Regions from separate parts of the Alicyclobacillus sp. SO9 genome, predicted to be linked through region 3. Evidence: riboswitches for the same ligand, from Rfam matches in the RefSeq annotation. Region 3 holds a riboswitch; each other region holds the start of a gene.
What was found. Region 3 has a riboswitch for cobalamin ahead of GI364_RS04055 (cobyrinic acid a,c-diamide synthase CobB). Riboswitches for the same ligand answer to the same signal wherever they lie in the genome.
Positions count from the first base shown of each region.

Region 1: it holds a riboswitch for cobalamin, as region 3 does, so the genes downstream of both, GI364_RS08320 (ribonucleoside-diphosphate reductase subunit alpha) here and GI364_RS04055 (cobyrinic acid a,c-diamide synthase CobB) in region 3, are expected to answer to the same signal.
Region 2: it holds a riboswitch for cobalamin, as region 3 does, so the genes downstream of both, GI364_RS05475 (ABC transporter substrate-binding protein) here and GI364_RS04055 (cobyrinic acid a,c-diamide synthase CobB) in region 3, are expected to answer to the same signal.

Region 1 is NZ_CP066339.1:1,844,876-1,855,549, reverse strand. It holds gene GI364_RS08325 (ribonucleotide-diphosphate reductase subunit beta) at 1-161, opposite strand, end outside; gene GI364_RS08320 (ribonucleoside-diphosphate reductase subunit alpha) at 207-2,393, opposite strand; cobalamin riboswitch at 2,621-2,817, opposite strand; gene GI364_RS08315 (CBO0543 family protein) at 2,977-3,516, shown strand; gene GI364_RS08310 (SDR family oxidoreductase) at 3,612-4,358, opposite strand; gene GI364_RS08305 (flavodoxin domain-containing protein) at 4,440-4,997, opposite strand; gene GI364_RS08300 (DMT family transporter) at 5,116-6,021, opposite strand; gene GI364_RS08295 (Dabb family protein) at 6,042-6,323, opposite strand; gene GI364_RS08290 (type 1 glutamine amidotransferase domain-containing protein) at 6,375-7,043, opposite strand; gene GI364_RS08285 (NADH:flavin oxidoreductase) at 7,079-8,185, opposite strand; gene trxA (thioredoxin) at 8,446-8,769, opposite strand; gene GI364_RS08275 (DoxX family protein) at 8,863-9,243, opposite strand; gene GI364_RS08270 (winged helix-turn-helix transcriptional regulator) at 9,370-9,687, shown strand; gene merA (mercury(II) reductase) at 10,090-10,674, opposite strand, start outside.
Region 2 is NZ_CP066339.1:1,228,915-1,239,588, reverse strand. It holds gene GI364_RS05505 (spore coat protein) at 104-655, opposite strand; gene GI364_RS05500 (MDR family MFS transporter) at 801-2,087, opposite strand; gene GI364_RS05495 (MFS transporter) at 2,237-3,475, opposite strand; gene GI364_RS05490 (DUF420 domain-containing protein) at 3,649-4,104, shown strand; gene GI364_RS05485 (ABC transporter ATP-binding protein) at 4,152-4,949, opposite strand; gene GI364_RS05480 (FecCD family ABC transporter permease) at 4,946-5,965, opposite strand; gene GI364_RS05475 (ABC transporter substrate-binding protein) at 5,962-6,978, opposite strand; cobalamin riboswitch at 7,172-7,372, opposite strand; gene GI364_RS05470 (N-acetyltransferase) at 7,438-7,974, opposite strand; gene GI364_RS05465 (glycosyltransferase) at 8,112-9,776, opposite strand; gene GI364_RS05460 (phosphotransferase) at 9,788-10,674, opposite strand, start outside.
Region 3 is NZ_CP066339.1:898,809-909,482, forward strand. It holds gene GI364_RS04025 (sugar phosphorylase) at 1-1,199, opposite strand, end outside; gene GI364_RS04030 (LacI family DNA-binding transcriptional regulator) at 1,462-2,484, shown strand; gene GI364_RS04035 (ABC transporter substrate-binding protein) at 2,516-3,859, shown strand; gene GI364_RS04040 (carbohydrate ABC transporter permease) at 3,928-4,848, shown strand; gene GI364_RS04045 (carbohydrate ABC transporter permease) at 4,911-5,675, shown strand; gene GI364_RS04050 (glycerate kinase) at 5,846-6,964, shown strand; cobalamin riboswitch at 7,220-7,404, shown strand; gene GI364_RS04055 (cobyrinic acid a,c-diamide synthase CobB) at 7,559-9,019, shown strand; gene GI364_RS04060 (cobyric acid synthase) at 9,083-10,639, shown strand.

The sequences.
Region 1 (10,674 bases), 950 kb from region 3:
ATCCAAAAGTTGCTCATCATCGCACGATACATGCGATAAGCCCAGTCGTATTTCACGTTGTTAAGTTCGAGCAGGTTTGTTGTATTGCCGCCGATGATCCGCCTGCTTCCCCAATCTCGGTCACCGGATTCGTTAAATAACTTTGTTCTCTGCAGTTCCACTTAAATCCACCCTTTCTCCATATCCCTTCAATTTTTGCTTGCCAATCACGAAGAACAGGCAACACATTCCTCGACCTCAAGCGACTTATTTCGTACGTAGTAGACGGTTTTCAGCCCCGACTTCCACGCCTCCATGTATAGGTTCAAAAAGTCCCGTACTGGAATGTCTGGCGTAATGTACAGATTGAACGATTGTGATTGGTCAATGTGTCGCTGTCTGATAGCCGCAGCTCGGATACTCCATGATTGGTTGATGGTATGCGCCTCTTTGTAGTACCAAAATGTGTCCGAGTTCAGATTCGGTGCCGTCTGCGGCACGACCCCGTTCTTTTTCTCCTCCATGAAGAATCGAGCAAATACAGGATCGATGCCTGCCGTACTTCCTGCAATCAAACTTGTACTACTTGTCGGAGCAATGGCAAACAGGTATGCATTCCGTATGCCGTGTCTCTGTACCTCATGTCGAAGCCAGTCCCAATCTGGTCCATCTGGTCGACTGCGGTAACCACGAAGATCAAAGTACGCTCCAGTGTGCCAATCGGACCCTTCAAACAGTGAATAAGCGCCCTTCTCTATCGCCAGTTCCATGGAGGCCTTGATAGCGAAGAAGTTGATCCATTCAAACAGTTCGTCGACGTGACTTAGATGGTCCTCAGACTCCCAAAGAAACTTGTTTTGGGCGAGGTGCTGATGATACCCACTGATACCCAGTCCAATCGCTCGGTATTTCTGATTGCTCATTTCTGCTTGTTTTACTGGGTAGTAGTTCAAGTCAATCACGTTGTCCATGCCTCGAATTTGCGTTTCCACAATACGTTCCATATCCTCTCGAGACTTGCACCGACCAAGGTTGAGCGAGGAGAGGTTACAAACGACAAACTCACCTGGTTTGTACCGAACCACAATGTTGCCATCCTCATCTGTTTCTTCCGTCAACTGCATTGGCTTCATGTTCTGCATGATCTCTGTACAAAGATTGCTACAGTAGATCATGCCTGCATGTTTGTTGGGATTCATCCGGTTTGCCGTATCACGAAAAAACACAAACGGAGTTCCCGTCTCAAAGGTGGACTGGAGGATCCTTTTCATGATGTCGATAGCTGGTATTTCAATTCGGTCAAGCTCAGGGTTGTCAATGCACGCTTGATAACGACGTTCGAACTCTTCACCCCATGCATCTTCCAAACGGAATCCCATAGCTTTCTCTACCTCATAAGGACAGAAGAGATGCCAACTGCCTCGTGACTCAACACGCCGCATAAACTCATCAGGAATACACACGCCAGGGAAGATATCGTGTGCTTTGAGTCGCTCATCCCCGTTGTTCGTCTTGAGTTGCAGGAAATCTTGAATGTCCTTGTGCCAAACATCGAGATAGACAGCGACCGCACCACTGCGCACCCCCAGTTGGTTGCAGCTCACCGCTGTGTTGTTGTAATTCCGAACCCATGGAATGACTCCACCACTGGCTCCCTTGTGATTTCTGATAGCTGAACCTCGTGCTCGAATCTTCCCAACGTAGATCCCCATCCCTCCGCCGAATTTCGATACACGGGCAAAGGCCTTATCCGTTTCGTAGATACTAATGAGATCGTCCTCCGGCATATCGATAAAGCAGGAACTCAACTGATGGAATGGTTTGCGAGCATTGCTCAGTGTTGGTGTTGCAACTGTTGCTTCAAGCTTTGATAGGACATCGTAAAACTGCTTGGCACGCTCTACCCTGCCCGCTTCATTCATCGCCAGATGCATAGCGACACCCATGAACAACTCTTGAGGCAACTCCAGAACCTCTGCGCTCTCCCCCCGAATCACGTACCGATCCATAAGTTGCTTTAACCCGACATAGTTGAACAGCAAGTCACGTTCCGGCCTTATGTACTGCTCAAGCTCGTTGATTTCTTCCTTGGTGTATTTCTTCCGAATGTAAGTTCCATACCGACCAATGTCCTCAAGTCTCTTAATGAGCGCATGAAAGTCGGTATACGGAGAAGCCTCCAATCCTCGGTTATCGGCAGCTTCTTGATAGATACTCGACAGCAGTAGCCGAGCCGCAACGTACTGCCAGTTGGGCTCTTCAATCGAGGTCTTTTCGACCGCTAATTGAATGACCAACCTCACAATGGCCTGTTGAGACATGCCCTCCCTAGACTGCGTTCGTATAACGTTCAGCAGTGCCTCTGGATGGCAACCATCAAGACCGTGGCAGACCGAGTGAATGACCTCTTTCATGTCGGTGAAGCTGAACAGATTCGACCAATCCACCTGAATTGACGATGGCTTGTCCAATACGGCTTGTTCTTCCTGGATACTCACATTGAGCGCCTCCTTGGGTTTGCGCAATAAAAAACACCCCGCCCATCGAGGACGGAGTGCTATTGAAGTCACGATTGAACAGATTCCCACATGAAATCCGAAGTGGATCGCTTCCAAAGCCCTACCCATCTCCTCGTGGGCATACTTTCAATTGCAAACATGGCAGGTCTCCGGACTTGGACTCATTTGCAAAGACTCACCTTCCCCGATTAACTCGAGTGGCTGGCGATTGAACACCAGAGTCTTGCATCGTACCTTACCGTGGCGAGGACCGCTCCAGACTTTCACTGGATTCCCTTTTCACCCAACAAAGTTGGGCACCAAGTTCGCATATGAAGTTGTGTTTGCAATTCTAGCACTATATATGGTGTCTATCAACACATTTATGTCACTTCACACGCTACATTCAGCAATTCGATGTTCCTTCACATATAGACACGTATGAATGCACGGTCTTGTTCCACCATAAGAAACAGAGAGACAACAGGGGGATTTATAATTGCATTCATTTGCGATATTGGAGCAAGCTCGTCGACATCTTAGCTTAACCTCATATGACTACTGGCTTGAGCACTCGCTCTTCTCTTGGCAGTGGTGGTTTCTCCTTACCCTTTCCGTTGTCCCCTGGGTCATTTGGTGGATATTAACTGATCGAAATCGCATATATGAGATTGCCAGTTACGGCATGCTCATTGGGTGTATTTCGTCCCTTCTCGACTTATGGGGAACAAACTCACTGTTCTGGGCTTATCCGCATCAGTTGCTATGGTTTCTCATTCCAGCTCTCATTCCCGTCGACTTATCAGTCTTACCGGTCGAGCACATGTTGATCTACCAATACTTTCGGACATGGAAGTCGTTCATTGTAGCATTGTTGGTCGCAGCACTTATTGTCGCATTTGTGGTGGAACCGCTGTTTGTTAGGTTTCACCTGTATGTCCTGTACTCGTGGAAGTTTATATACTCTGTACCGTTATACATGCTCAAAGCGATCTTTGCACGATGGGTTATTGAACGCTTAAAGGCTTCCTCCCGATGATATACTTTGCCGATATAGCGGACATTTTTATTGCAGAAATATCGACAAACGCCCTGCTCCGCAAGGAGAAACTCGCCTTTCAAACGAGTCTGCGACTACGACAGCTGCGTTGTTGGTCGGATCAATATTTCATTCACAGATGCTCTTTCTGGTTGGTTGATTGCATAGAATATCGCTTCGGCAATGTCTTCAGATTGAAGCGCCTGTGCCGTTGCCCGAGATTTCAACGCATTCAGGGCATCCTCATCCGTTATCGTGGTAAGTAACTCTGTCTCAACCATGCCAGGAGAGATAATCGTCGCCCGAATATTCGAGGTCGGTGATAATTCCATACGAAGTCCCTCCGTAATTGCACGTACCGCAAACTTGGTTCCACTGTAAACAGCTCCAGCCATGCCGACACGATGTCCTGCAACCGAAGAGACGTTGATGATATGCCCACTCTTTTGTTCTTCCATGATGGGTACGGCAGCCGCAATACCGTAGAGAACCCCTTTGATATTCACGTCGATCATTCGATCCCACTCATCAACTTTACGTTTGTTGAGGAAAGAAAGTGGCATGAGCCCTGCATTGTTTACCCAAACATCAATTGTGCCGTATGTTTGGACTGCAAAGTCTGCTAAAGCCTGAACGTCTTCCATTGAAGCCACATCTGCGCTGAAATAGCTCGCCTTCCCACCCGCTGCCGTAATTTGATCGACAGTCTCTGTCAGCCTCTCCTCCCGCCGTGCGGACAAAACAACCTTTGCTCCATTTTGTGCTAAACGAATGGCCGTAGCTTGTCCGATACCACTACTGGCCCCCGTGATGACAACTACCTTGTTTTCAACCAATTCCAGTAACCCCTTTATGCAAATGTTCCTTCTGGTCTTATCAAGAATGAACCGTTGCCTCGAAAAGGCAACGGTTCATTGATGTTGTTAGGCGTGTACCATTTCGGCTGTCATTTTCCTTGCTACTTCGGCTACAGACCGACCATACTCTCGTGCGATTTTTAATTCTGCCTCGGAAGGGCGATTCATTGGTGCATCCTTTGCTGATTCAACCGGAATCACGGCTGTGGCCCCATACGGGTTTCCGTATACTGCTCTATCTTCATTGAACTGACCTGTATTCGAAACGATAATCATCCCATGGTGTTGCATCGGAGTTTGTAGCGCTCTGCAGATATTCTCTACACCCCCGTGATGTGTGGATGTTGTTGCATAGACACCGCCAACCTTGCCTTGAAGATTACCGAAGAACCACAACTGTCCTAATTTGGACAGGAAATTCGACATTTTTGGATTCGGCTCACCAAAGACGCCTGAAGAACCCCAGATAATGGCGTCTGCAGACTTCAATTCATCAGGTTCCGTTTCGTCAACAGACTTAAAAATGACTTCTGCTCCAGAAACCTCTTTGGCTCCTTCTGCAATGGCTTCACCAAGTGTGATGGTATGTCCATACATGCTGGCATGTAAAACGTATACTTTCATCGTAAGTGCTCCTCTCGTCAGTGCCTAATTTTAATGGGTATTTTGTCCCTTGTCTTATCCTGTACTCTATGACTCGTTGGTAAATCCACTCATGGTCGCCACATAGTGAGCATCCCAACTAGGCAGGCTGTTTCAACAGATGCTTGTCAGGCTTTTGCTTTTGACGTCGCTGTATGGCGAATATAGAAACGCCTGCGATGACAATCAGCGTGCCAACAATCTGCGACATGTGTATGGTCTCGCCCATCAGCACGTAAGCCAGAATTGCCGTGAAGATTGGGTTAAAGTTCAAGAATATACCAGACTTTGTACCGCCTACTCGCTGTATGCCAATGTTCCAGAGGATCATTGCTACTACCGTGCCGCCAATAGCCGCATAGAAGATTGAACTCCAAAACGGCACCGTCAACTGTTGAAACGCAAGCGTGGGCAGATCAAACGGAAGCATGAAGAGTACGCCAATCACACCAGCCCAAAGGGTTGCTCCATATGCAGAAACATGTTTCATTGCAAACCGTCCTGCAACAGCATAAAGTCCCCAGCTCCCGACAGCCACGAGCATCAACCAGACCCCAGTATTCACATGGAAGTGAGCTAGGCCTGCCAAGTGCCCTTTCGTCACAACAACAAGCACTCCAAAAAAGGATAGAACCATACCTGCAATTTGACGAATACTTAGCCGTTCTCGCAGGAAGATAAATGATGCGATAGCAATTGCTATCGGATTCAAGGCGGAAATCAGTCCTACATTGTCCGGCGTCGTATGTTGCAAAGCAAGGTACGTAAAGAAGTTAAACGAAATCACACCCGTCAGTGCCATCATTGCCAAGGGAACGAGCGCTCTAATCGGCGGTAAGAGTTTTCTATCAGCTACCCATACCACCGGTAACAACAAAACATCTGCAATCGCCCAACGTAAATCTGTAATGGTAAGTGCAGACGTGTGTCCGATTAAATACTTACCCGTGACAAAATTGCCAGCCCACATGAGGCTGGTCAGGACTAACAAAAGATAGTATTTCATGTTCTCCTCCGCTTTGTGCGTCACTCAAAAAACTGAATGAGCAGTTCACTGATATTCGGACGAAAATACTCTTTGGAAAACCTGACGTGGTTCTCATGCACCATATACTCGTCGTGAGCTTGCATCGATTCAAAATCTACAGTAATCAAATACCGGTACTGTATTTCACCCTGCTCGATAGCCTGTTGAAAAGTGACATTTTTTGCTCCAGGTACACTTGGTAATAATTCCATCGTCTTGTCACGTATCACTGGTTCTTTGGACTGGTCGTTCAGATTGAATAGCAATAACTTATGAATCACGAATCCCACCTCCGACCCAGGCACCCATGATATGGTGACTGAGCTGTTAACTTATCGGGTTTGCAATGCTTTTACAAGCTCTTCCCCCATAAGTTCAGAGGAAAAGGGATCACGGCTCGTGACAATCTGAGAATCTCCCCAAACTGCGAAAGCCTTCTTATCGAGTTCAGGAATGTATTCTGCAATCTTTCGCATTTCCTGTTCCAGACTGTATGGTAAATATGGGACAACGTCTTCCGGTTCCAGAGCGTCTGGATAACCGGTGACTTTCAACCCAGCGATAATGCTCTTTCCATTAGGTCTTGTCGTATAAACCAACACCGATGGCCCATGACATTCCGCAGCAATAATGCCACCACGGTCGTATACACTGTTGATGATGCGATGCAGGTCATCATTCTTCGCTAAGTCAAACATCGCTCCGTGGCCGCCGACAATAAGAACTACTTCGTAATTCTCTGGGTTTATCTCACTGATTTTCTGCGTATCATCCGCTCGCCCGGATTCATACAATGCCTTATATGTCCCATTCGGGTCATATTCCGGAAGGATGCTTCTTTCATCCAATTCTGGTTTTCCACCCAAAGGTGAGGCTAAATCAACAACGTGACCTTCCTTTTCTAATGCACCGAGAGGAGCAAACAACTCTTCTCCCCACCAACCTGTGTGATAGTCTCTATCCTTATAACCGCTTGATACCACAGCTAGAACGTTGGCCACGAAAACTCCTCCTTTTGTACTGTCATTCCTACGATTTACAGCTCGCTATCCTTTACGACCGCAGTCGGTTGCAAGACAGTCCCATCAAATGTATCCAGTGTTTCATTCTGAGCGATCCTGATGGGCCAATTTTGATTTGCCAAGGCCGCTTTCCCAAGAGCTATCAAATCAGCTTGTTTATTCGCAATCATGTTCTCTGCATCCGTTGGGTCATCTAAATTCCCGTTTGCGATCACGGTGACCTTTCCGTATTTTTTGGCAAGTTCGGCCAATGCTGGACCTTCTTCTCCGAAAGGCGGTTGGTTTGCGTTGTATTCGGTCGTGTGAATATAATCCAAACCTGCTTCTCCCAAGCTTTTGAAAATAATTTCTCCGTCTTTTTCTCCCTCTGCCCACTTGTGAGTAAAATCGTTGACTTTAGCCTGCGAGATACGAATTCCGACAACAAAATCTTGACCCACTGCTTGGCGTACAGCTTGACTTACTTCCACCAATAATCGAGCCCGCTTGGCCGTGGATCCACCGTATTCATCTGTTCGCTGATTCACATAATCAGTTAAAAATTGGTCCAAGATGTACCCATTGGCACCGTGAATCTCAACCCCATCAAAGCCTGCCTGACGAGCACGGCGTGCAGCATCAGCAAACCCCTGAATCACCTGTTGAATCTCTTCTTTCGTTGCTTCTCTAGGAACAGAAAAGGTTCCGCTGCCGCCGTACATCTCAAGTTTGGCTTCTTTAGGCATTACCGCCGATGGCCCGATAGATACATCCTTATAACGATTCCCTTGGGAAATGGCTCCCGCATGCATTAACTGTGCAAAGATTCGAGCCCGATTCTCATGAACTGCTGCTGTGACCTTAGACCACGCCAAGACTTGTTTGTCATTCGCAAGGCCTGGCTGTCCAAAATACCCTTGACTATAAAGTTCGTCGGGATAGATGCCTTCAGTGATAAGGAGGCCAAATCCACCCTTCGCAAATTTGGAATAGTATTTAATCATTCTATCCGTAGCCAGGCCATCTTCAGTCGCACTCGTACGAGTCATGGGTGAAAGCACAACTCGGTTGGAAAGCTCTAAATTTCCAATGCGAATAGATTTGAATAGCTCGGGATACTGCTTGTCTGCTGTCGTGGTCACTGTGTCACTCCTAACAATTCTCTCAGTTCAAACCCAAGTGTGTAGAACCACCATCCCTGGTTAAGTCGAGCCTGCTTGCTACACTCAAACGAACTCCCTAATGAGGTTACTCTGTATTTTCCGTCCAGGTGTTTGCTTAATTGACGAACACAGGCTTCTTTATATCTTTATTGTCCTGCCACAGAGCTTATGGTGGTAATGGGCTTCAGTAGTGCTTTCATCAAGCTCTGTTCCCATTTACACGTATCCACGTCACGAAATTATTGCGAAACAACCTCAGCAAGTTGTGCAACTAGATCTGCTTTCGGACGAAAGCCCACAATTTGTTTCAGGACCTTTCCGTTTTGGAACAAAATCATTGTGGGAATACTCATGATCCCAAACTCTTGCGCTGTAGCGGGATTTTCATCCACATCAAGCTTCCCCACGCTGAGTTTTCCCTCGTATACATCGGAAACATCCTCGAGGACAGGCGCCATCATTTTGCATGGTCCACACCACGTTGCCCAAAAATCAACGAGGACCGGCTTATCGCTTTGGATAAATTGCGCAAGTGTTTTATCAGTCACTTTTTGAGTTGCCATTACAACTTCCCCTCTCTTCGTGTGGTTTATGAAACAAACTGTACTTGCGCTGTGATATATATTGGCCAACTCTCCAAGCTTGCCGTTCATGCTTTACGCAAGTACATATATGCCTGGGCCAATGAGCGCCACACCGATAACCGTCGCAATTAAAACCAGTTGATATTCAAATCCATTCGGACTCCAGAACCCACTCTTTGCATGTACCGTAATGATCGCCATCAGCATCGTGATCACGATGAGGGCAGCGCCAACTGGCGTCAAAAAACCGACCGTAAACAAAAGACCACCGATAAATTCAGCTAAACCGGCAAGCACAGCCATCAAAACCCCAGGCTTTAATCCAATGGACGTCATCCATCCGCCTGTTCCCTTCGGTCCGTAACCACCGAACCATCCGAATAACTTTTGGGAACCATGTCCCATAAAGATGAGACCAACAACAAAGCGAATCAACAAAAGACCAATATTCATCTATTTTCAGCTTCCTTTCTTCAATGTTATTACAAAAAGTAAGTTAGAAGCGACGGAACACAGAATACAACCACACACTTACTTTTGTCAAGCTTAGGTGTTAAAATAAGTTCGAGGTGAGAAAGTATGAATCTCAATTATGATGAGATGTGTCCTAAGTTCAAGCAGGCATTCGACTTGCTAGGGAAGCGTTGGTCGGGTCTTATCCTTCGCACCCTGTGTGGTGGTCCAAGGCGCTTCTCAGAAATTGCAGCCATTATCCCAGACATGAGCGAGCGCATGCTGTCGGAACGTTTCCGAGAACTTGAACATGCGGACATCGTAAAGCGAACAGTGTATCCAGACACACCTATCCGTATTGAATATGAGCTTACAGAGAAAGGAAAAGCACTTCAGCCAGTTGTGGAAGCCGTTCAAACGTGGGCAGACGATTGGGTAAAGTAGCGAAGAATTGGATGTTGTGCTCTTTCATCACACGGGCTAATATCGTGTTAATAATCAGACAGTATAAACCATTCTCGGGCATTCGATAGCGCATTTCAGACCCCGATTTCAACCGTGTTGTGATGAATGGGGTTAACACCACGCTACTAGCGCTTCATACCTCGACTGATATTTCGTGCGTTCATCTTAGGAAGTGGTAAGATCGCCCTAGTAACAGCCAGGGGTCGTGCTGAGCAAACTTGAGCCGAGCCTACAATCACAATGTCTGGATGTTCTATGTAGTCGAGGTTCAAGGCCCATTTGGGGGTGACGATGAAATCACCGTCACCGTGGCATGCTCAGACCATTGAGTCCAATATCCTTCAACTGTTGCTAACAACGTTCTTGAACCAAAGTACCACATCAACCGGCACAGCACGAGAGCTTGGATACGTCCTTGTCAAACGTCAAGGCTGCCAGCTTTATTCCCTCCGCCATCGTCAGATACGGGGCAAGCGTTGATCGTAGATCCTCGATGGTAAGCCCAAACTTCACAGCGAGCACACCGGAATAGATGACATCACCTGCGTTTTCCGCTACCACATGGACACCAAGGATCTTACGTGTGTTCGCATCCGCCACGATTTTGAATACTCCGGTCGTCTCTCGATTCACCAGCGCCCGAGGAACTGCGTCGAGTGGAAGTACGGAAGTCAAAACCTCGTATCCCCTGGATATTGCCTGCTCCTCTGTAAGACCGACCGTTGCAATTGCAGGACTCGTAAATGTCACGCCTGGAACAACCGTTAAATCGACCTTTTCTTCGCTGCCAGCCAGCGCATTCTTGGCTACAATCGCACCTTCATACGCTGCGACATATACAAACTGCGGTCCCATGGTCACATCCCCTGCGGCATAGATGCTTTGGTTGCTCGTACGGAGAAATTCATTCACCAGAACTTCGCCACGGCCCCCCATGTTCACCTGAGCGGCACTCAGATTTAACGC
Region 2 (10,674 bases), 330 kb from region 3:
TACCGGAACACAAACAAAAGGGACTCCCGTTCTCAGCCCGGAAGGCTAAAGAAGACGGGCAGTCCCTTCTGGAACACGTACACATCACTAAAGAGGAGGTTTATTACTGAACGCCAGCCGGTTGGCGAACGGCCGCGTAGGTTTGGCTCAGGTCCTGCAGGTACGTGCTGGATGCCTGGTCACCGGGATAATAACCATTCTTGCGCATCCACCCGGCTACCTGAAAAGCATGGTGTGAACACATTTCAAAAGCATCCTCAAGGAACTGACGGAGCTGCGGTTCGTCTGCTTCGAAAGCAGCTGACGCATAGTTCTTGCCTTGTGCCTTCAGTCCAAGCAAGTAGGCAGTAGCGATTCCACGGTCGTCAAAAGACGTACCATTGGGATTGGGCTCAACCTGTTGCGGAGGCTTTGGCGTGCCTGCCATTTTGGCAGGCATCGGAGGTACCTGAAATTGTTGACTGGATTGTCCCGATTGGGCCCACTCAACCTTCACATTGTAATCCTGAATATGAGCAGCCAACTGACTCTGCAAAATGCCTTTCAATTCAGGGTCCTGAGCCTGTTTGATAAACATTCCCATGGTGTTGATGGTGTTTACACATCCCATTAACAACTCATTCAATTCATGAGCTTCATGTGAACGAAGCGGCATGTCATCGCCCTCCTCGGAGAAGTGAAGTGTGTGAACCGTTTTCTAATGTGATCTGCAAAGGGAAGCTCTATACTGGACACTTTTGCCTCACCAGCGATGCTGTAACACGTCAGCATGGACCCCCCGCAATCCACTCAGCTTACATCTATACACCCACCGTTACATCTCCTTGCGATGCATTGCCGCTTGGCTCTCGCTTTAGTCTCATTCTGTCTGCAACGCGGTATAACGGCACGGCTAGCAGTGAGACTGCAGCGGCTGTCAGGAACAACACCATTCCGCCTGCATGTTCAAGGATTACACCGCCAAGCCAGGGTCCGATGAAGAAGCTGAGGGCACCCAACGCGCTTGCACCAAAGTACGTTCCCCGATATCGCTCATCCGCCAGTACGCTGATGTACTCGTTCATCACTGGGAAGTTGATGATCTCACCCAGCGTTAAAACGAACATTGAACCAATATACTGCCAGAGACTGTGTGACAGCGATATTCCAATGTATCCTAATGTAAACAGAAATTGTCCTATCATAAGGGCTCGGACAATTCCCAAACGAGATGCAATTTTTGACAGCAAAACCTGCAGAAACACAACCTCAATGGCATTTGACGCGAGAACAATGGAGAACATTTCCGCAGCCTTGTTTGCATTGACCGCTTCACCCATGACTTGCGGCAGTGTAGTCTCAATTTGTGCGTAACCAATGCCGCCCAGCATAAAGGCAATTAAGAAAACGAGAAATGCTCTGTCTCGAATCACCGTGAGAAACGCGGTGCGAAAGGAAAACCCGGCTGCCGGGCCGGATTTCTGTTCATGGTCTTGCTTTTCATGCTTTGCCAGCAAGGACTTGTCTTTTCGAGGGTCGGGAAACATCATTAAAATCACAAGGGCATAAACGAGATCGACGCCGGCAGTCAGATAGAACGTCCAACCGGTTGCAACAGTCCCGAAGTACCCGCCAAGAATCGGACCAAAGGAAGCACCTACATTAATTGCCCAATAATCCATTGCAAACACTTTTCCGCGCTTTTCAGGGACGGTCAAATCAGACAACAGTGCCTGCGCGGCCGGTTGAAACAGTGTTCTGACAATACCGTTTAATCCGCTCAAAACAAAGAACATATATACAGCGTGAATGTTTGGAAACAGCGCCATCAGTCCGGCACTGAGCGCCATCGCCAATGCCATCATTTGTTTACGGCCGAACCTGTCTGCAAAGCTGCCCCCAATGAAACCAAACACGGTTGACGTGAGGGCACCTGTTCCGACCGCCAAACCGATGACACCTGGACTGGCATTGGTATGAGAGGACATGTACAGTGCCACAAATGGGAACACCATGAACTGCGTGATTTTTGTTACCGCGGTAGCACTAATCATCCACCAAACAGCCGGATGATATGAACGATAAAGAGTGCGAATCTGTCCGACCATTTGTATCACTCCCCCGGTAATGTTGAGAAGAGTATGACACAGGTCCACGAACCGGGCTAGATTCGAATATTCTGAGTACCTTTAGCTCTGTGCCAAGGTGCTTTGTTGCCGGCATAAGCGTTCGACTCAAGGGGCGCTGTGTGGTGCCGTTATGTTGCTTCTCGGTCTGTGGAATCGGCACTGATGATGCGGCGGCGTACCCACAACATGACAACAAACACCAGCAACAAGAACAAGATGACCATACCAAGCCCTGCTTTCATCCCGAACCCCGTTGCAATCAGCCCGACAAGCCAATTAACCAAGAGACTGCCTATCCCTGCTGCCGTAAACAGAATACCCAGAACTCGGCCTGACTGCTCTTTAAATCGATAACTTGCCACCGCAGTGATGGTCGGAAATATGATTGCAAAGCCCAGTCCTGCTAACGAAAAACCAATGACGGCCGTTTGTCGATTGGTGATTGCTATGGAGAACACAACTGCAGCAAAGATAGCACTCACAAGGATGCTTCGTTCATTCCCTGTACGAGGGACCCATAAGTGAGCTGTCAACCTGCCCAGCGTAAAAGTGAAATAGAACGCTGAGAGCACATATGATGCTGTACTAACGGAAAAGCTTTCTACCCGCACGAGATAAGTGGTCAACCACGAACCAACGCCAATTTCAGCCATCACGTACAGACTAATGGCAAGGATCAGTCCGTACAAAATTGGTGACCTAAAAATGGCGCCTTTCTTCCACTTTGTTGTTTCACGCACTGCTGTTTGCTCCTGTTCCAATCCTTTTTCTCGGGTAGACACGGTTGTTATGCGCCTCATGTTCAAGAATAAGGAAGCTAACAGAATCATCATTAAGAGAATTAGACTGACTTCATAGGAAACCCGCCATTGATGTGTACGACGAATGAGAAAAGCTGCGACAGCAGGAAAGATAACTGCGCCAACACCGTAAAGCCCGTGCAGCCAATTGAAGTACTTAGATTGCAAGTGCGGATCTTCTGTCATTTCAGGCACAACGTGGTTCACACCGATTTCCAACCAACCGCTGCCAATCCCTCCGAGCAAGAAAGCGAACAGGAGCCCTGTATAGCTCTGCAGGAGAACCGTGAAGAGCAGGGATACCGCCAGTGTTCCCCCGCCGCTTAACAACATGATTTTGGTCCCGAACCTTTGAACAAACGAACCCGCCAGAAAACTTCCTGCCAGATACCCAAGCGAGTTCGAGACAAAGATATTTCCGACCTGTAGATAACTGAGGTGCCAATCCTGCTGCATCAATGGCGCCGAGACACCCTTCAAAATGTCTAGGGCGCCAAACAGTACCATGATGGAGAGTGCCAGACTGTAGGCATATCTATGCTGCGAGAAGTCCGCGGTGCGGTGCAACCAAGTCACTCCTTCAGAAGTAAAATGAACTCATTCGAAAATACACGAGTAAGTCACAGCATAAAAGAAGGTACAAGAGGAGTAAAGTCACATTGGTCATTCTAGCACCACACTGGTAAAATATCTGTTAGTCACATTATTGACATAAAGAAGCTGTGGAAAGGTGAGCCTGAATGGGACAAGCAATGGCATGGATTAATGAAGCGTTTATTATCTCCAGTGCAATTGTCATGGCGTTTGGCTGGAGAATGATTCGCCAAGGCAAGAAAGAGGTACACAAGCGACTGATGTTGACAGCCTCTGTCTTGGCAGCACTATTTTTTATTACTTATGTATTGAAGACAGTCATTTTTGGAGACACCATGTTTGGCGGCCCCACGTCCATTGAGCCAGCCTATCAAGGATTTTTGCAGGTTCATTCGGTGCTTGCAACCGTCATTGCCATTCTCGGTATTATTACACTCCGATTTGCATTTAAAGGGGTTTTCCACAAACATCGCAAAATTGCGCTGTGGACCGTAAACGGCTGGTTTATCACCGCAGCCACCGGATTAGTTGTGTTCCTGTTGCTGTATGTAGTGTATCCGCCTGGACCAACAACCAACGTACTGCACGCTTGGCTGGGCTAAGCATGTTGTGCTGAAGCTTTGTTGTGCAAACTTGCTTGGCGTACGCCTCACGGCTGGCTGCTCACGTGAACTTGGGCTTGCCAGCCGGGGGTGCAACTGATACGGAGAGAACTGTCGAACGGATCGCGAAACATTTTCACATTCATATGAAACACCTCCGCTACCGCTTCCGGTTTCAGCACTTCTTCAGTTTTTCCTTGTGCATAGACGGCTCCGTGATTTAGCAGTGTCATATGCGAACAGTACTGAGCTGCCAGTTCCAAGTGATGTATTGCCAAGACAACCAAGTATCCTTCACTGGCCAGTTGACGCAACAGCTGTAGAATTTCAACTTGATAATACAAATCCAAATTTGAAATGGGCTCATCCAATACCAGCACTTCTGTCTCCTGAGCAAGACACCTGGCAATGGCTGCTCGCTGACGTTCCCCTCCAGAGAGCTGTCCCAGAGGTGTATGTACCAGTTCATCGAGATTCAACCGATGGATGGCTTGATTGACAGCCTGTTTCGATGAGATATTGAAACCTCCCCACGGACTTTGGTGAGCGTACCGGCCCATCTCCACGAACTCCCTCACCGTAAAGAGCACATCAACCGGCACCTGTTGCGGCAAATAAGCTAACCTGCGCGCCCGCTCTTTTGCATTGAGCTTCCCCAATAAATCACCATCCAACCATACCCGCCCGCTGTCAGGGCGTTCCACACCGGACACCAGCTTCAAAAGTGTTGATTTGCCTGCACCGTTGGGACCGATTACACCCATTAATTGCCCAGGCTCCCACACCGCTGAGATATCCTTTAGGGCGGTCCGAAAGTCAAGCGCTTCGATTCTAAGGGTACTCATATTTTTCGCCCCTGTCCGCCAAATTGTCTTCGCAATAAATACAGAAAAAACGGTGCACCTAAACAGGACGTAATAATGCCCACATTCAATTCTTGAGGCAGCACAATCGTTCGTGCAATGACATCAGACAACACCAGAAGCACTGCACCGCCAATGGCTGAGGCGGCAATTAAGACGCGGTGTACAGGACCCATCCAAATCCGAATCAAATGTGGCACAATCAATCCGACAAAGCCAATGACGCCGCTGACACTGACACACGCAGCCACTACGAACGCCGCGGTAATCAAGACAATTTGCTTAATACTTTGCAAGGGAACTCCAACACCTTCCGCCTGCTCCTCCCCGATGGACAAGATGTCCAGGGCACGGGCTTGGGTTAGATACACCACAAGCCCGACACCGGAAAAGACCGTAATCATCAGTGCATGGCCCCACGTACTTCCGTCAAGTCCCCCCATGAGCCAGAACAGGATGGCCTGCATGGTCTGTAATGGAGAAAGTGACAGAGCCAATGTGACCAAGGCACTGGACAGCGAACTGACAGCAACTCCCGATAAGAGCAATGAATGCACCGCTGTACGCCCGGCAATGGTCCCTAATCGGTAAATCAGGAAAACAGCAACAAGTCCGGTAACGAAAGCGCCTGCCGGCGTCCACCACTGGCTGCGGGAAGCCAATCCCAGGCTGATAACCACGACCGCGCCGAGGGAGGCGCCGCCAGAAACACCGATAATAGCGGGATCGGCCATTGGATTGCGAAACACCGCCTGCAATGCGGCTCCGGTACTCGCAAGCCCGGCTCCAACCATCGCTGCCACCACAAGGCGCGGCCAACGGATGGCTCCCATGACTACCGCGTCAGATGTGCGCTGACCGCTGAAGTATGCCCACGAATCCATTACGGCTTTTCCCACTGAAATATGCATGGGACCCAAATCCAGTTCGAGAAATGCAGCCACAACCAGGGCGGCAGATAAAACAGTTATCCCAACGCCGGCATGAAGTCGTTTCATTTTGTCAATTTGGGAATGTTGGCCTTAGGGTGCAAATCCTTGGCAATATCCCTGACTCCTCTCGGAAAGTATTGTGACAGGCTGTTTAAGTCTGCAGGGGGAACTGCGTAAATGCGTCTGTTCTTGACAAAATTGACGTCTTGCAGGGCCTTGTCATGAAGCAGTTTCTGTTTGTATCCCTTGTCTGTGCTGGAAATAATCATGACATCCGGATTCCACTTGACAATCTGTTCATCCGTCACTTTTTTCCAACCCGTGACACCTGCGGCTGCGTTGACCCCCCCTGCGTCTCTAATCATGTCGTTCACAGTCGTTTGACTGCCTGCGGCGTCCCCGTAAGAACTGTCGCTGATAACTGTCGGCTTTTTCATGCCCTTGACCGCATTCCCAATCTGCTTCAACTGCTGATTCATTGTCTTGATGAGTTGGTTAGCCTTTGCCGGTTTGTCAACTAGTTTTCCCATTATTTTAATATTTTTCTCAATAGCCTTTTGAGAGTTAAAACTCGCGAACTCATAGGTCGGGATTCCTGCCTGTTTCAACTGTTGAACAACACCTGACTGTGTGTACGAGGCAGCCAAAACCAGATCCGGATGCGCCGCAATAATCTGCTCAGAGTTCGCTTGATTAATCTTCGGTATCCCTTTCACAAAGCTCACAATATTGGATTGATTCGGATCCGCTGAAAACTTTGTCACCATCGCAATCTCACTCTTTGGAACCAGTCCGGACAAGATGGTGTCTGTACCCAAAGTTATGGAGGCAATGTGCTTGGGGGCCTTTTTAATGGTAATCGTGTGGCCCGCCTGGTCTTTCACAGTCAAGGGAAATTGGGTCTGTGCTTGCGGGGTCTGTCCCGCCTGTCCGGTTGCAGTTCCAGTTGAGTTTGTCGCAGTCTGGTTTCCCGTACTGACTTTGCTGTGACTAGCAGCTTGATTTACGGTTCCGCACCCCGCAACCAACAGGGCCGTTCCAAGAGAAGCCGAAATAACTGCTGCCGTTTTTCTGTTCATGAAAAAACCTCCCACGTATTTGTTCGAGACACAAAAGCTCTGAACAATGATTTCCGTGGCTTCGAAGAAGAACGCGGACGGTCAGGCAATCCGCACTCTTCCCCCTTCATAAGGAAAACCCTGCCATCACGGCAGGGTTGTGGTCGGTAGTTGGTATGTACCTCTGGCCACTCACCTTTTCCTCGAAGGCTTAAGCACACGCTGGCCTCTAGGCAGGTCTCCTGGCTCACAGCCACTCTAGTTGGCGCCTTCCCATTTCCCTTCGGAAACAGTGGCAGCCATGAGTATTGGCTGTTTACAGTGGCGGGACCGCGCCGGATTTACACCGGCTTCCCTATTCTCCCCTGACACGATGAAACGCTCGATGCAAAAAACCTTCACACCTAACAGTTGTTCATCCATTGGGGCACCCAAAGGCAACAAATTGTGATTTTATCGTATGCCAGGACCAGAGCCTTGTCAATGCTTCCACTGAAGCGAGGTTTCTGGATTTGCTACAAGACGTCCATAATACTTCATCGCTTGGAAGTTGTGAATCTCTCTGCAGATGTGCTTCATCATCTGCAGAACCTGACGTTCATGGGTTGGATCCGGGCTCCAGTAGTAAATGTCCATACGGAATACTTCTCCGTCATTGTCCCAGCGCGTATATTCAATGTTACTGGCAAGGCGAAAACCATTCTTTTCGTAAAACCGAATTCGTTTGCCGGTATCTGCGTTCTCCTCGTCCTCCGGCTCGACTTCTGCTATGAGTAACTTGCCTTTGGACTGAAAATCTCCTATGACCTGCCCGCCAATGCCGCGGCCTCTCGTACCTGGGTAAACGAGTAAGTAATCCAAAAATATAAAATCTGGATATTCCGCATACATCACCAAGTAATCTTCTGTTTCGCGTTTGCGATAGGCCGGCACGTGCTCCAGTAATGCCTCCATCTGGTTTACGTCTTTTAGCTCATGCTCTGGAAAGTAATCTGTCAGCTTCTCGTACCAGTCCATCCGTACCCCTCCTCGCGGTCGTCGGCCTTGTGAACACATCCACGACAGAACAGCAGCGTGCGTGTGGCCCTTCGAGGAACACACTCGTTCACAAGCCAAGCTCGAATTGGAGTTAGTTTCTGCTCTCACAAGCAGACTTATAAAGGCAATTTACTCCTGTTATCCGGCGTGTCTTCCAATTGCTTTCGCCATTTCTCAAGCCACGCCCGTTTTCGGATCTTGTCTGGAAACAAGCCCCTTGGACCAAGTTCGCTGAGCATGAAATGAAATGCCTCCAGGTGGTCTCCCAGCACCAGTCGTTCCCAAGGTTTGCCGTGTCTCTTCCCGTGCAACTCCCGCTGAAAGCGATTTTTGGACATCACATTGACTGGATGTACTGCTGCAACTTGAAACCCGGCCAGGATGGCCTTCACCTGTGCCAAAGGGGGAACTGCCAAGCTGTGTGCACCAATTGCTTCAATGACTTCCCTGTGCATTGCGTGAGGAACAGCGGTCATAGATGCGGCACCCAGGTCTTCTCGTTCCAGCGCCAGATTGAGAAACCTTCTGACCACAGTCACAGTTCCTGCTTGTTGACGAGTGGACATCACTTCGTCCAAATCATTTAACGCCACATCGGCTCGATCCATAGCGTGCACAAACTCCCGCAAGATTTGCGGCCCGAGAACAATGTCTCCATCAAGAAACAAATAACGTTGCGCTTGCCGCGTCAAATAGCCAACACCTCTGCCTACATCATGTCCCAGCGGCTCACCAATGCAAACCAGAGATGCGCCGTGGGCATTTGCAATCTTCCGACTTCTGTCAGTGGTCCCGTTACACACCACATGGATGTCATTCAGTCCGCTTTGCTTCACGTTTTGTATGACCTTACCAATCGTTTGTTCTTCGTTGTATACCGGAATCACGGCAAGGTTCAGCACTTCGCTGTGCGGCACAATGCCGCGTCTTACGGCCAGTCCTCTGCCTGCAGTCCATGGCTGAAACTGCGTTAACTCGGAGGGATCCGCAGTGATGTCCTCCTGAGGCGGTCTAGGCGGTCCATCCGGACTCACCCCAACGGTATCTGCCTCCACTTCCAAAACATCTCGCTTCCGGTCCAAATCTGTATAACCTGCCCGTGCGCCCCGCTGTTCCGTCAACAGTGAAATGGCTTCAAGACAATCGCCTACAATGAGACGGGACACTGATTTATCTTTAGGTCTTTTCCGTACCGGGTTTTTCGCGCCTACCGGGACTAAGTGGACTGCACTGACGCGGAGTCCTGCCATGTGCGCCTGAACTTGTGCCACAGGCGGCACTGAAAAAGCCTTCCAACCCAATTGTTCAACGGCCCTGCGGCTAAGCGCGTGCGGCACCGCAGTCAGGCTGCTGGCGTTCAGGTCGTCTCTGTCCGTGAGAATATTCACAGCTCGTTTTGCAACAGCTGTCATGTGAGAATAGTGCTTCATCCCGGGCATTGGATACCTGTTCAAGGCGATATCAACCCCGCCGTCTACAGCTTGCACATAGGGTTCCAAATCTGCAGGAGAAAACAGCATGTCGCCGTCTATGACGACGCATACATCACCCGTCGCTACAGATAAGCCGATGGCACGGCCAACATCGTGGCCGAGGCTCTCTGTAAATTCAATTAGTCGTGCCCCCGTTTCTCTTACAACCGCAGCCGTTCTGTCTGTGCATCCATTGGCTACGACCACAATTTCCGGTTTTCTCGGCCATCTTTCCAGCTTCCGTATCAGTCGGCCGATTGTCTTCTCCTCATTGTAGGCGGGAATTACCACGCTTAGCTGAGTGCTCACTGTCTCACCCCTTACCAGCCGGACCACGACCGCAGCCAGTCTGTCGCCTGCGCAAACCGAGCCGTGTCTGGATGATGGTCAAAGCTTCCTCGCTGAACCGTTGTTCTTTCAACCCTTCGCATGATATGCCGTCTCTTCTGCGGAAATGAAAAGAACCCAAAAATCAATTGCCTTTCCGGCTGAAGCAAAGGTTTGACTTCTTCATAACCAGCAAGAAGCCAACCCATGGCGTCTGTGTTACAATCTGCCGTCCGAATTAAAGCCGTGGCAAGTTCTGAGTAGGAACAGCCGGGTTGCACGCGATGCCAATTGACGAGGACCACCTTGCCTCCAGCAACAATCACGTTTGTATCACTGAGGGCTGAATGTGTCAGAACTGGGTTCATGACTGCATTGACAAATATCTGGTGCGTCCTGGAATTGCGTACAAGTTCACGACCCTCGTCACTCATTAATGACAGAGCCCGGACTTCATTGGCACTGTTCAGCTTGCGTCCAGCAGGATTCGGCACCTGGTGCAGGCGCGCAAGATTTCTACCCAGTTCCTGATAGTTTTCGGCTGTACGGACTAATGAAATTGCAGTTCCGTCCACCCAGTCTGCAACAATATATTTTTTCGAGCCGAAGACAGTGACAAACCGCTCGGCTGGTGTCTTGTGGTAGCGAGGCATCGCTGTATAACTGCAGGTATAGAGCTGTTGGAGCCTGTGTTCCAAACTCAGCAGTCCCACTTGTTGCTTGGGAATCTCCTTCAGGAAAACATCTCCTGCAGTGGTGTGTATGCGATACGCAGTACAGTCAGGGCGATTGGACGTTACAGGGCAAACCGCGGTCCCAACAAGTCCATATCGTTCCAGCACAGGCCTCATTCTCTCCAATTCGGTATGATGCAGTGCCT
Region 3 (10,674 bases):
AATCGTTTAACACTTAATTTTTGATTTTCTTGCGGGATGCTCAGAGCGCTGTACCAAGTAATATTCAGTTCATATGGACTTTTTGTTCGGTCTCCGTTATCCCTGTATGATATTTCTCCGCCCCGTCGCATACATTCATTTACAATATGTTGAATTTCACTTTCCGGCAGGAGTTCTTTCGCTGGCATCAATCCTATGCCATCATGAGAAGCCATGAAGTTAAAAAATGTTGTATTCGGCGATGGAGTTTCTAAGCTCTTTGCCCACTGTGACAGATAATGACTTGAGCCTCGATAAAACGCATGGAGTGTAAGCGGAGGCAGCGCAAACTGGTAAATCAATTGTGCCTCATTGTACCCGTCTCCAAAATAAGTAATGTTATCTCTATGAGGAACATTTGATTCTGTAATCAGAATCGTCCCAGGTGCAACGCTATCGACGATACTCCGGAAAATTTGAACAACCGCATGTGTTTTTCTTAGATTTACGCAACTAGTCCCCGGTTTTTTCCATATATAAGGAACTGCATCCATTCTAATAATTTGTGCGCCCCTTGAAATATAAAACAGTAACACATCGACTATTTCTAGGAACACTTTGCTGCTCTTGTAGTTCAAATCGATTTGGTCGGAACTAAAAGTGGTCCACAGATGCTTCGTACCCAGGTGTGTTTCATATTGAGAAAACAAGGAGGAACTGCGCGGACGCGCTACGTTTGAATAGTTTTTCTGAAAATCCCTTTCAATAAAGAAATCGCTGTATTGAGGGTCCCCTGCGAGATATTTCTTAAACCAATTGCTTTGCGACGAAACATGGTTAACCACCGCATCGAACATCAACCGATAATCTTGAGATAACGCTTCAATATCGCTCCAATCCCCCAGTGAGGGATCTACCCTTCTATAATCAATCACCGAAAAACCATCATCCGATGAATATGGATAGAACGGCAAGATATGAACGGATGAAAAACTATCTTTTAGATGTCTGTTTAAGAACTTGCGAAGCGTATGGAGGGGAGCTTCATTGTCTTCCTTGAACTGATCGCCATATGTGATTAAAACTGCATCTTTTTCGCTCAACCACTTACTTTTTCGAACAGAATGAGTGGTCTTATAAGTGGATATACGCGCATTTATCTTTTCCCGTAAGAGTTCACCCATTTTTGAACCATATACCATGTGTAATTGCTCCAGCATTGTTCATACCTCCTGAAAATTGCCATAATCTACGGATGCAGTCCAGAACATTCGTTCACTCCCAAGTTTGCATGGGCAACTCTGGGGCAGAATGACCCAGTTTCACCACCCAGCAAAAAATCACGACTCACCTAGGAATGGATACCGTGACGGAGTTCTGAATATTAAACGACGTTCAGTTGACAGATACAAATGGTATTATATAATATGAATTAAATTTCAGAAAGTATTTTCAAAAATAAATTCATTTGGGGGTGTATGAATGAAAATTACGATTGAGACAGTGGCACAAGCCGCTGGGGTCTCTGTGTCGACGGTCTCACGTGTCTTAAACTCTCCAGAACTTGTTACGGAGAAGACACGAAATAAAGTCCTAAAAGTTCTACAAGATATGGATTTTCAACCGAATCAAAACGGACGGGTGATTGGCACACAACGTTCCAAAACCATTGGGATTGTTGTCCCCGGAATTGAAAAGCAATTCTTTACTGAGTTACAACGAGGCATTCATAAGGCAGCTTTTTCGAATGACGTGAACATTTTGCTTTATGACGCAGGCGACGGCAATTTTGAAGAGTCTATGAAAGGGGTTTCTTTTTTAAAGAGTCGGCAATGCGATGCGATTTTATATTGCAGCCTCCCTGTCCATCAGGAAGATGTAGAAGTACTAGAGAGACTTGACATACCTGTGGCATTCGCACTCACGGGGTCGTCAGCACACATTCCTGCTTTCAAAGTGGATGACGTTGCAGCAGCTTATGATGCTACAGCTCATTTAGCGACAAGAGGGCATCAGCACATCGCCATGATTTCAGGCGGTTTAACGAATGAAGTTGCGGGTCAGACCCGCTATGATGGCTATCGATTGGCAATCAAAGAGTATAATTTACCTTTTTCAGATGAATATGTCGCATATGGTGACTTTCGGTTTGACGGCGGATATGAAGCAATGGGTCGCATATTAGAGAATAGAATTGAGATCCCAATTACAGCTGTGTTCGCTGCGAGTGATGAGATGGCACTGGGAGCCATGAGAAGAATACATGAGGCGGGCCTTCGAGTACCTGACGATATTTCCGTCATGGGCTTTGATAACCTTTCAATATCAACCATGGTTACCCCTCAACTAACAACAGTGGCACAACCCTTTTCAGACATAGGAGAATCTAGTATCGCATTTTTAGCGCGGCAAATTAAAGATGGCCGCAGTCATACCGATAAGGGAATCTATTATTTTTCTCATCGGATTGTAAGTCGGGAATCTGTGAAAATTCACGGTAGATAATTGGATGAAAGAATAGGAAGGTAGTGTTCGGATGACAAATAAAAAGCGGAATATGTTCGTCGGAATGTCCGTTTTATCGTTAGTGGGATTATTAGCTGGCTGCGGGACAACAGGTGGGAACAAGACGAATTCTTCAGCGAGCGCAAATAGTACTACCAGTGGGAGTAAGACTCCTGACTATGCCAAGGCAACGGGCACCATTGTATGGGCGGCTCCGCCTATTACTCATACTGGCGTTCGCAAGACTCTCATCAAAAAATTCGAAGCCAAGTACCCTAATATTAAAATCACGTTGCAAAACCAGAGTTTCAATACAGACACGGACAAGGCGAGTTTAACGACACAGATTGAGGGTGGGTCTTCTAGCCCTGATGTTTATATGGGTGACGTGGTTTGGCCGGCCCAAATGGCAAAGAACAACATGGCCGTAGCGTTAGACACAAAGCTGCCCAAATCCTTTTGGACACGTTTTGCTTCTGGATTAGTGAAAGGTGCCACATACAAGGGACACGTCTATGCAGCGCCCTTTTATGTCGACTCAGGATTTCTCTACTATCGTAAGGACTTGCTCAAAAAAGCTGGAATCTCCTCCCCACCGTCAACATGGTCACAGTTAAAGAAAGACTCTGAAATTCTACAGAAGAAAGGACTCGTAAAATACGGATTTGTCTGGCAGGGAGCCTCTTATGAGGGACTGACATGTGATTTTATGGAGTATTTATCAGATGCCGGCGGAAAAGTTTTGACCAACGGGAAACCATCCGTTAACTCTCCACAGGCCCAAAAGGCCTTGACGTTCATGAAAAGTTTAATTACCAGCGGTGTATCCCCGAAGCCGACAGATACCTTCAAAGAGAGTCAGTCGATGAACGTCTTTAACCAAGGAAATGCAGCTTTTCTGCGAAATTGGACCTATGCTTGGTCTAACTCTCAAACGTCAAAGAACTCCAAAGTCGTCGGAAAAGTAGGCGTCACCGTGCTGCCAACGTTTAAGGGGGCCAGTAAGCATTACAGCACCATTGGCGGGTGGAATTTGTACGTTAATCCGCACAGCAAGAACATGTTGGCAGACTTGGCGTTTATCAACTGGATGACAGGTACACAAGCACAGACTATCCTAGCCACAAAGTTCTCTGAATTACCTACAAATGCCACAGTTGAAAATAACCCTGCTGTAAAGAAAGTCAGCCCCGTATTCAACATTGTAAGTAAAACTACATTTGTTTCGAGGCCCAGTCAAAACCCGAGTTATGCTGCCATTTCGCAGGCCATTTACCAAAATGTGAACAGTGCATTGTCAGGCGGAACGACTGTTAAGGCTGCCCTCAAAAAGGTACAGAGCCAGATTAAGAACACTCTCGGCGGCGGTCTATAAGCGAACAACGGAAGCAGAATTGAGGGGCGTCGTTCGCGCGCCCCGCTTCCCTTTCTGGAGGTGAAAGCATGAGTCAAGCAGTCGCCGCCCCAAGCGACTTGAAATATACGGATCGCCGGTCAGGATACCTGATGTTCCTGCCAGCCGGTTTGATTATAGCCGGTATCACCATCTTTCCAATACTTTATTCTGCCTATATGAGCCTGAATCACATCCAGTTAACACAAGAGGGATTGAAGGCGCATCCGGCAGGGCTGTCCAATTACAGCCTATTGGTTCACAGCGGTGTATTCTGGCACAGTGTGTGGTTCACTACGTACTACGCGATGGTAACCGTCGTGGTGGAGCTCCTGCTCGGAATGTTGATTGCTTTGGCTATCAACGGGGTTCAGCGCTTGAAGGACGTCTCCCTTGTTGTGATGCTCATCCCGTGGGCTCTTATCACTGTTATCTCGGCGCAACTGTGGTCCTATATTTACAATGGTGTGTACGGGGTCCTAAATTATATCCTGCAATCCTTGCACCTAATTGGCGCGCCCGTTACATGGTTGGGCACGTCGACAAGCGCAATTATTGCGATGATGATTGCGGATATCTGGAAGACAACGCCTTTCGTGGTCATAATCTTGCTGGGCGGACTGCAGATGATCCCGGTAGAATTCTTCGAAGCAGCCCATATCGACGGTGCGAATCGTTGGCAGATTTTCTGGTCCATAACGTTTCCGGCTTTACGCGGCAGCATCGCCCTTGCTGGACTGTTCCGTATCTTGCAGGCCTTTGGAGTCTTCGACCTTCCCTTTGTCTTGACTGGAGGCGGCCCCGGTACAGCGACTCAATCATTGGCGATTCTTGGTGAACAGGAACTGTTCAGTCATTTTCGCTTTGGCGTCGGATCGGCCATAGCTGTCAGCACTGTTATCCTTGTCTTGCTCTTGTCCCTAATCTTCCTGTCAGCGTTTCGTTCGCTCGTAGAGGAGGATGCCGTATAATACAGAGCAAAACTCAACGCGTAGTCGGTTATGCCGTTTTAATTTTCTTTTTGATAATCATTTTGTCGCCGTTTTACTGGATGATCATCACTTCGTTTAAGCCAATCAATAGTATCAGTGCTTATCCGCCGACTCTGTTTCCCCAGCACTGGACCTTTAGCCATTACACTCAAGCTTTCGGGGAATTTCACTTTACGCACTACATCGTTAACAGTGTCGTTGTGGCAGTAGCCACAACCTTTCTGGTATTGATGTTCGCGAGTATGGGCGGATTTGCAATCGCTCGCCTTCCTGTTCGGGGGAAGACACCGGCTTTAATCACACTTCTCGTGATTTCTATGTTTCCCCCGATTGCTATCGTTACGCCGCTTTATGCGATGATGCGAGGGCTGAACTGGCTCAACTCTTATCAGGCCTTGATTATTCCCTATACGGCATTTAATCTGCCCTTTGCTATTTGGATTCTGCGCAATTACTTTCTTCAAGTACCTGGTGCATTGTACGAAGCTGCGAAGATGGACGGAGCCAATGCATTTCAAACCTACTACCGCATTTTCCTGCCGGTGACGACACCGGGGATGTTCACGGCAGCCGTGTTCACCTTTGTAGCCGCCTGGACAGAGTTCTTCATGGCGCTCGTCTTCAATCCTTCGGATTCTATGCGTACAATTCCGGTAGGAATCGCACTGTTCAGCGGCCAGTACAATGTGCCTTACGGAACGATCTTCGCAGGCTCGGTAGTGTCTGTCATCCCTATCATTATATTGGTTATTATATTTAGAAAATGGATTGTTTCAGGCTTGATGGCCGGATCTGTAAAGGGATAATGCGAATGACAAATTACGTTTTTCAAATTGGGACAGCAGTTTGTGAGCAGTTATGGACTGAATCGGTACCCTCTCTTCACGAATACTGAAGAGAGGGTACGAGATTATTTTTCACCTCGACAGATGAGATTCTAAACCGTACCGAAAAACTGTATGAAGAAGGGGAATCTATGAAAGTTGTTGTTGCTTTGGATTCATACAAGGGAAGTTTGACCGCTGTGGAAACCTGTAATATCGTTGCCCAGGCTGTTTCGGAAGCGATACCGGAAGTTGAAGTCATCAAAGTTCCAATGGCTGATGGAGGTGAAGGGACACTAAGCGCACTGGTTCAAGCTTCAGATGGTTTCAAAGTTCCTTTGAAAATCCTTGGACCTCTCCTGCAGCCAGTAGACACATATTACGGTGTTCTAGGTGATAACAAGACAGTTGTCATTGAGGCAGCAAGTATTGTTGGGTTGACGATGATTGAAGAAAGTCAACGTGATGTGATGAGAGCATCCACCTACGGTATGGGGCAGACCCTGAAATCTGCCTTGGATGACGGGTATCAAAAGTTTATATTTGCGCTTGGTGGAAGCGTGACCAACGACGGCGGGTTTGGATTTCTACAAGCACTTGGGGCGAAATTTCATAATGCCTCCGGTAGAGAACTAGAACCCATTGGAGCGTCTTTACCCGAAATCTCCAGCATCGATTTGATTGAATTAGACAAACGTCTCTCTGATTGTGAAATTCATGTTGCGAGTGATGTGGATAATCCTCTGTGCGGAAAACACGGAGCTTCTGCGGTCTTCGGTACTCAAAAAGGCGCCACAAAAGAAATGATAACATTCTTAGACAACGGGCTGGCCAACTATGCATCATTATTAGAAACCGCTTTGGATAAAACCCTTCAAAACAACCCTGGTGCAGGTGCCGCCGGTGGTTTAGGTTTTGCCCTCATGGCAGTAGGCGGCAGGGTCCAATCCGGTGCTAGGTTAGTCGCTAACGCTACGTCTTTAGGAGACCAACTAGAGGGTGCGGATTACGTTATCACTGGTGAAGGTCGTACTGATGAACAAACACAGTTTGGTAAAGTTCCAGTTGTAGTCGCTCAGATGGCTCATGAACATGGCGTAAAACCAATCTTACTTTCAGGGAGCTTGGATGGACACTTGGAAAGTTTGCAGTCTCATTTTGTAGGTCTTTATTCTATTATTTCTAGACCTATGACGACCTTTGAAGCGATGTCCAATGCAAGTTCACTCCTTCACTTTGCAGCACGAAATCTCGCTACGCTATTGCGTTGACAATACCCATGACAGACATCCTCGTAAGGATAGAGCTATGCATTTATTTCAAAATGGTCTATCCATCTTGCTTTGTTAAGGAAACCGTGAGAGGGAAAGGTCGTGCTTTTTAGGAATCGAGATCATTATGAGCGTACAGATTAAAGGGAATGGATGGGTTAACTGTTCATCTATTATCTACATTGTGATTACAAACGTGGTATACTAACAGCGATGGCGACAGTCATTGTATACATCGACTAGACTATAAGCTTGAAGTGAAAAGATTCAAAAGGTTCTCATCAGATGGATGAGAGTAAAGAGGGAAACCGGTGCAAATCCGGTGCGGTCCCGCCACTGTAAAGGGAAGTCCTGATAAAAAGCCACTGAGCGCAAGCTTGGGAAGGAAACCAGGATGATGAACCTGAGCCAGGAGACCTGCCTTTTGAAAAACACCATGTACCTACGGTCGATAGGGGGGTGTTGGGCGAGCCTTTGTATTAGGCATCATTGCAAGACGCACAACTCCTCATTTGAGGAGTTTTTATTTTTATATGGCTTCGTATAACTCATAACTCGCGAAATTGAAAGTTTACGGTGGAGAGGAGAATACCATTGAACCGAACGGACAGGCGACCGCGAATTGTTATAGCGGGCAGTCATAGCGGGACAGGAAAGACCACTCTGTCCATTGGCCTGATGGCCGCTTTTTATCTGCGCGGATTTGTTGTGCAAGGCTACAAAGTTGGGCCGGATTTTATAGACCCGAGCTATCACACAGGAGTAACGGGCCGTCCATCCAGAAACTTGGATGCGTACATGTGTGCTCGTACTGTGGTTGAGGAAATTTTTTATCGAGGCAGCAACGATGCAGACATCTCTGTTATCGAAGGTGTGATGGGGCTCTATGATGGGAAAAGCTCTATGACGGAGACAGGGAGTACGGCGGAGTTAAGTAAATGGATTGATGCCCCCGTCGTTCTATGTATCGATGTTTCGGGCATGGCCCGTAGTGCTGCGGCCACCGTATTGGGATATCAAAAGTTTGATTCCGCCGTCAATATCGTGGGAGTGATTGCGAATTATGTCGGGAGTGCAGAACACTTCGGGCTAGTTCAAGAGGCAATTGAAGAGAGCTGTGATGTACCAGTGTTAGGTTATCTTCCGAAAGTAGCGGAAATCGAGTTACCCGAACGACACTTGGGATTAATTCCGGCTGTTGAACGAGGTGAACTTGATTCATTGTTTGACCGGTTGGCAAGTCAGATAGAAAAGACCGTCGATTTAGATGCAGTTCTTACAATCGCTGGAGCAGCCTCTCCAATGTCTCAGCCTACGAGCTCTATTTTTAACGAATCCGTCCAATCACGCTCTTCAATAAGTAGTGAGACCAGCGTCGGTAAAGAAACTTTAGGCAAGGTAGTCATTGCTGTAGCCAAAGATGCAGCTTTTAATTTCTACTATCCGGAAAATGTTGAATTACTGGAATCCCATGGGGCGGGCATTGTGTACTTTAGCCCATTGAATGGAGAACCAATTCCAGACGAGGCGAGGGGTCTATATGTTGGCGGAGGATTCCCAGAAGAGTTCGCACAAGAACTTGCTCATCAGACTTCGGTATTCGAGAATTTCAGAGACCAAATTCTGGAACACGAGCTTCCTACTTTTGCAGAATGTGGTGGATATATGTTTTTGTGCAACACTGTCACGACGCACGACGGAAGGACTTATCCGATGGTTGGCATTATTCCGGCAGATATCTCGATGGAAGGGAAGTTGGTAGGGTTTGGTTACAGAGAGGTAACGGCGATTCAAGACACCGTCTTGCTGCGAAAAAATGAAACCGCACGAGGTCATGAGTTTCATTATTCCTCCATCCGTTTTCGTGACGAAGTTCATGCTGAAATACACGTCGCATATAAGACTCTCGGATTCCGTGCTTCTACCTATGAAGGGTATGCTAATGGCAATTTGACAGCTGGCTATACCCATCTACACTTTGCCTCCAATCCACACATAGCAAAGAGATTTGTAATGACTTGCCGCAAATTTAAAAAATCTCCTCGGTTCAGTTAGAGGTCGGAGGGTTAAGTCCGCACACAGTGGCATTTTAGTCAAAGATGGAGAGGAAGATAAGGATTGCGGAGCTTGATGATTGTCGGCACAGCGTCGAATGTAGGGAAAAGTATTATCTGTACGGCCCTGTGTCGGATTTTCACACAGGATGGACTTCAAACAGCTCCGTTTAAAGCACAGAATATGTCGCTCAATTCCGCAGTAACACCTTCCGGGCGTGAGATCGGCAGAGCACAGGCTGTACAGGCGGAGGCTGCTGGGATTTTACCGAATGAGCATATGAACCCGGTCTTGTTAAAGCCAACAGGACATAGGACTCAGGTTGTTGTTCAAGGGCAAGTCTATGACACCGTTTCTGCGCAGCGATATTTCAGTAGTAACAAGGCCCGCCTGTGGGATGCTGTCGTAGAGTCATATCACTTTCTTTCTAAGCGCTATGATCTCATTATTATGGAGGGTGCCGGAAGTCCAGTTGAAATGAATTTAAAAGAGCGGGATATTGCCAATCTCAAAGCAGCAGAACTGGCAGACGCCTGTGTAGTGTTAGTTGCAGATATTGATAGAGGAGGTGTGTTTGCATCGGTCGTTGGGACGCTCCAGCTCATGACTGAAGAGGAACGACAGCGCGTAAAGGGAGTAATTATCAACCGATTTCGAGGAGATCCCGAACTTTTTGATGATGGGGTTAGACTGCTGGAAAGTTATACAGGGATTCCTGTTATCGGCGTCATTCCGTACGTTGCCAACATTGGTATTGAAGAAGAGGACTCGATGGGGTTGGAAAGGTTCCGTGAGTCAACAGAGCGGCAGACAAATGACCACAGGTTGCGAATTGGAATTATAAAACTTCCTCATATCTCAAATTTTACGGATTTCGATCCATTGTTCCTAGAGCCTGATGTGGATGCATCTTTTGTCACTTCGCCCCACCAACTCAGTGATGTTGATGTCGTTGTCTTGCCCGGAACAAAGAACACAATGTCGGATTTGTTGTGGCTTTGGGAATCCGGATTAGCGGAATTTCTTCAAGGGATGGATGAGAGTAAACAATTTCTCTTAGGAATCTGCGGCGGCTATCAGATGATGGGAGAACGAATTCGTGATCCCTATCATCAAGAAGAGGAGGATATCGATGAAGCTGTTGCACTAGGTCTGTTTCCGTTTGAAACAGTGCTTACAAAGGAAAAGCAAACCGTGCTCGTTGAAGGTGATCTGTCGAAAATCTATGCCGGAATCAAAGTCACGGGTTATGAACTGCACATGGGGAGGACAACTCATCTCCAGTCTTTAAGGCCGTTTGCCCGTATCAGACCGGCTCAGCACTCGGACAATGGACAGGTAGAAATTACACAGGGGGACACACTGCAGACGCGTCAGGGTGGTGCTGTAGATGGGGTAGTATCTGAGAATGGAAAGACAATAGGGACGTACCTCCATGGAATTTTACATAACGACGAATTTCGAATGAGCTGGCTAAACCGGGTCCGAGCGAGCAGAGGACTCCCACCCAGGTCACAATCAATTTTGGTTTCGCAGTCAAGGGAAGCTGCCTATAACAGTCTGGCGAATACAGTTCGCCAACACCTGAACTTCTCTTTGTTGTATGAGTTTCTCCGGTAGTTTAATAGAAAAATAATTGAGATAAGGTGGTGTAT